One region of the Methylophaga sp. UBA3603 genome, then DNA from elsewhere that is predicted to be linked to it. Evidence: riboswitches for the same ligand, from Rfam matches in the RefSeq annotation. Region 1 holds a riboswitch; the other holds the start of a gene.
The links. Region 1 has a riboswitch for thiamine pyrophosphate ahead of B4F66_RS07290 (TonB-dependent receptor). Riboswitches for the same ligand answer to the same signal wherever they lie in the genome.

Region 1 (2,412 bases):
AAAAATGGCACTGTTAGATGTTTCATAAGTGTTATTTAGAGGGTAGACATCAGGTGTATCGTTATCGAAGTATTTGCGCTTGAGATCTTGGCGTTGATCGGCCAGATAAATACCTACTGACCAATCAGTTGTATCAGCAAAAATACGACCCTCTTCATTGGAAAGGGCTCTGAATTCTATAGAGTAGTTTTCCCGTTCGCGTTTGTACTGATCAAAACCACTGTAAGGAAATAAACTGGGATCAAACTGACCTTTATACGACCAGTCATCATCATAGCTATATTCCAAATCAGATTTGGAATAGGTCAAAGTAGATTGTAATTGCACTTTACTGCTTGCTCGCCAGTCGGATTTGAGTGCAAATGCATTGGTATGCTGTTTGTCATTGCCAGGCTCATCTGAAAGACTGTTACGGCTGTTATCAAGCGTGAATGCGTCGTAACCATTGTCGATATTTAAATGCAGCAAATTCAGATCAATGGTCAGGTCATTATTGACCAGCCATTTCAAATGTCCGCGGGCAGTCATTTCATCCTGATTTTGCGTATTGTCACGACCTAGAAAATCATTATCCATGTAGCCATCTGAACGATGGGTATGCACAGCTATTCGCCCCAGTAAAGTGTCTTTAATTAATGGACCGCCTACTGCTACACCGACACTTCGGGTATCGTAATTGCCTACGGTTGACTGAAAATTCATATCCAGATCATTGGTGGCCTGTTTGCTTTGCATATTGATAACACCGGCTAATGCATTGGCTCCATACAACGTACCCTGAGGTCCACGTAATACTTCTACTTTCTCAATATCAAATAGTGTGGCTGCGCCGCCACTGCGACTAAAATCGATACCATCAATATAAAGTCCTACCGATGGGTTTAGGGGAGCAAGAAACTCACTGCGTTCACCAATACCACGGATCTGAAAAAACTGACCACGGGAAGCGCCGCTGGAAAGATTTACATTGGGTGCAAGATTGAGAACATCTTCAATGTGCTGGGCACCACGTGATTCAATGATTTCCTCATCGAATGTTGTCAGACTGACGGGAATATCCTGGGCTTCTGCAGGACGAAAATCTGCACTGACCAGCATGGACGGTAAATCAGTGCTATCGGTCTCGGTTTGTGCAACTGCGCCGGGAGAAAATAATGCGCTGGTGACTGCGATGGAAAGCAGGGTGAGTTTCATGACTATCCTTTTTAAATTCTTAAAAAGAACAGGGGATCACGCCATTTGCATTGATCTAGCAAGAAGGGTTTGCCGCCTGTCCCTACGCCAGTATTATCTGGATCAGGTTCATCGGGTCTTCACCAACTGGTGAATCTCAGGCCTTTCGACCACCCCGAGGCTTGTATTAGCAAGTAGGTGAAATATACAGAAAAAAGTGATGTTTTCCCATCTTTGATTGTTCAGATGATACAAAAAAAGGCGTCCGAAGACGCCTTAAAGTTCAAGTTACTACTGACTTAATTTTCAATTTTGGCTTTTAAAGTGTCTAGGCCTGAACGGAAAATACCTTCAATAGCATTGGTAGCCGTTTCGTCATTTAATTCTTTAGGCTCATGATGTTTGCCGGTATAGCCACGGAAAAATTTGGCCAACCAGGTGACCTTGGTTTGGTCGCCTTCAGCTTCTACAGTTAACCAGGCTTTATACTTACTGACAGGCACTGCAGGGATATCATGCATTTCGCCTTCAATATCAACCTGTCCAACCGAACTCATTTCATCAATCTGATACATAAAGCTCATGGATTCTTCGTCAAACTTTTTCAACGTTTCAGTGATGGTTGAATCATTTTTAAGGGTTAAAACGCGTGTCGCGCCAGGTTCATTCCCACCTTCTGCTTTAGTAGAAATAATGGCTGGGTGCCATTTATGCAGGCTGTCGAAATCTTTAACCATGTTCCACACCGTTTCAGCATCAGCATTAATCAACACCGTTTCTTCAACTTGCAGACGTGAAGCGCCATGAGCAAATACCAGCGCAGGTAACAGGAATAAGCCTGTTACCAGAACTTTCAATACAGCTTTCATCATATTTCCTTCTTATATTTCATTTGTAATGCCAACATTTAGCCCAATTAAACTACCATCACCTTCCGAAATGCTAAAGGGAAAAATTCACAAAGCGATCGCGTTCTGAATAGTTGAGCGTTGCAGATGGGGAGCAAAAAACTCAATAAAAGCATAACTGTAACCGCGAAGATAACTGCCTTTACGAATTCCCATGTGGGTCGTACTTGGTTTAAATAAACCACTGGCATCCAATGCCTGTAAAGGAGCATCTTTTACTGGATCAAATGCCATGCTGGCTATAATGCCAATACCAAGGCCCAATTCAACATAGGTTTTAATTACATCAGCATCAGTGGCGGTAAAAATAACGTTAGGTTTAAGACCACGT
Region 2 (2,412 bases), on a different contig from region 1:
GCCCTTCGATCATCACCTGCACATCATGTTTCCAGGCAATATGGGTTAATTCACCCAAAGTACGCAGCTCGGCAAACTGGGCTTCATCATTGGCATCAGCTTGTGAACCTGGACGCAAACCATCACCCAGAGAGAACGACACATCGTAGGCTTTCATGATTTCGCAGATATCTTCAAAGTGCGTGTACAAAAAGCTTTCTTCATGATGTGCCAGACACCAGGCCGCCATAATCGAGCCGCCACGTGACACAATGCCAGTAGTGCGGTTCACGGTCAGTGGAATATGCGCCAGACGAATACCAGCATGAATCGTAAAGTAACTCACGCCCTGCTCGGCCTGTTCAATCAACGTATCGCGAAACACTTCCCAGGTCAGATCTTCGGCAATGCCGTTTACTTTTTCCAAAGCCTGATACAACGGCACAGTACCGATTGGCACCGGTGAATTACGGATAATCCATTCGCGGGTCTGGTGAATATGTTTACCAGTCGACAAATCCATGACGGTATCACCACCCCAACGGGTACTCCACACCATCTTTTCAACTTCTTCTTCAATCGAGGAAGTGGTAGCAGAGTTACCGATATTGGCGTTGATTTTCACCAGAAAGTTACGACCGATAATCATCGGCTCAGCTTCAGGGTGATTGATATTGGCTGGAATAATCGCACGACCTTCGGCGACTTCTTTACGAACAAATTCCGGGGTGATGTGATTGGGTTTATCGGCTGGCAATTCGCCTTTGGCTTGCAGTGCAGCACGGCCCATGCTTTCGCGAATGGCGATATATTCCATTTCCGGGGTGATGATGCCTTGACGTGCATAGTGCATCTGGCTCACGTTTTTGCCCAGTTTGGCTTTGCGTGGCAGACGACGATTGGTGAACAGCGGAATATCAAATTCCTGCCCATCCTGATCGCGGGTAAAGTTGGAACTGAACGCCGGTAATACTTCGGTATCGTCACGTTCCTCAATCCATTGCTGACGAATCGGCGTTAAGCCTTTTTCCAGATCGATTGTTTCAGTGGGATCGGTGTAAATACCAGAGGTGTCGTAAACCATCACCGGCGCATTTGGCTCACCCGGCAGACTGGGATCACGATTCGGTGTATCGGTCAGGGAGATTTGACGAAATGGCACCCGGAGATCATCACGACTGCCGGTAATGTAGATTTTTTCAGAACCCGGTAATGGCTGAGTAGTAATGCCACTACGGTCTTTAATATCAATGACTTTTGGATTGGCTGCTGACATCTGATTTCCCCTTTTTGAATAAAAAAGTCGGGGAAATGAAGACGTTGCGCTTTCGCGAACAAGGTGATGGAGATACACGGCGGCTACAGTCAGACAATCAGACGTACCGGCATTCCGGCTTGTTTCCTACGGAGGTTCTAGCCTCTTCAGGTTCAACGGGTTTCATCTCAGCCCTTTCTGATAATTCAGAGGGGGCACCCCGACAAGTGGAAATCATCCTAAACTAAAAATGATTTTTTACACAAGCATCATCTGGCACAATGGGTCACATCAAACGGCATGAAATCAGGCAAAATCGGCCATGGCAGAGAACAAAAATAAAAATGATGACGACGAGTTTTCCTTGTTTCGCAATGAAATGAGCGACGCCGAGCCGATAAAACATGACCGCCTGGTGCATCGAAAACCACCGCCGCCGCCAACGGTCAGAAAACCCTCCGCAGCCGAACTCACCCATGACACCAGCGAGTTTTCCAGCCTGTTCGCTCCCGAAACAGTCGGCAATGAAGAATATCTCGAATACCGTGGCGACGGCATTCAAAACCGTCAATTCGCCAAACTCAAAAACGGCAAAGTGCATCTCGAAGCCGAACTCGATTTACACGGCCTCACCCTCGCCAAAGCTGAACCCACCCTCTCCCATTTTCTCGAACAATGTCAGCAAGAAAAGATTAGATGCGTACGAATCATTCACGGCAAAGGCTGGGGATCACGCGATAACAAACCGGTGTTAAAAAGCAAACTCAATCACTGGCTCAGACAAAGTGATGCCGTGTTAGCGTTTTGCAGTGCAACGATTGAAGATGGTGGAACTGGGGCTTTGTATGTTTTGTTGAAGAGGCAGTATGAAAAGTGAATTTTTAATTGGCCATTTTATTTCATCTATTTCGGACCTTTTTCCTTTGATTATTCAGATATTTAGATAATTCATGTCAGATGGCTCAGAATTAGATGGCCGCCTGCTAATAATTATTATGAAGCCAACGGCCTTATCAACATACTGTTAGGTGTATATGAAAGTCATCGATGAAGAAAAAAAGTTCATGGTTCTTATTCGAAGAGGAAGGACGGTTTCTTTTTGATGTGAACTGTTCGCATAGTTTTGTGGGCTACGACTTTATGATGTTCCTTAATGAGGAAGAGATTTCCCCTATAAA

Region 2: linked by a shared signal. The riboswitch ahead of thiC (phosphomethylpyrimidine synthase ThiC) and the one ahead of B4F66_RS07290 (TonB-dependent receptor) in region 1 are both predicted to bind thiamine pyrophosphate.

What each region holds. Positions count from the first base shown of each region.
Region 1 covers NZ_DFMC01000009.1:20,684-23,095, forward strand. Annotated here, with positions in the region: gene B4F66_RS07290 (TonB-dependent receptor) at 1-1,194, opposite strand, end outside; TPP riboswitch at 1,256-1,361, opposite strand; gene B4F66_RS07295 (SRPBCC family protein) at 1,473-2,045, opposite strand; gene cysB (HTH-type transcriptional regulator CysB) at 2,130-2,412, opposite strand, start outside.
Region 2 covers NZ_DFMC01000008.1:235,404-237,815, reverse strand. Annotated here, with positions in the region: gene thiC (phosphomethylpyrimidine synthase ThiC) at 1-1,255, opposite strand, end outside; TPP riboswitch at 1,362-1,467, opposite strand; gene B4F66_RS06545 (Smr/MutS family protein) at 1,557-2,111, shown strand.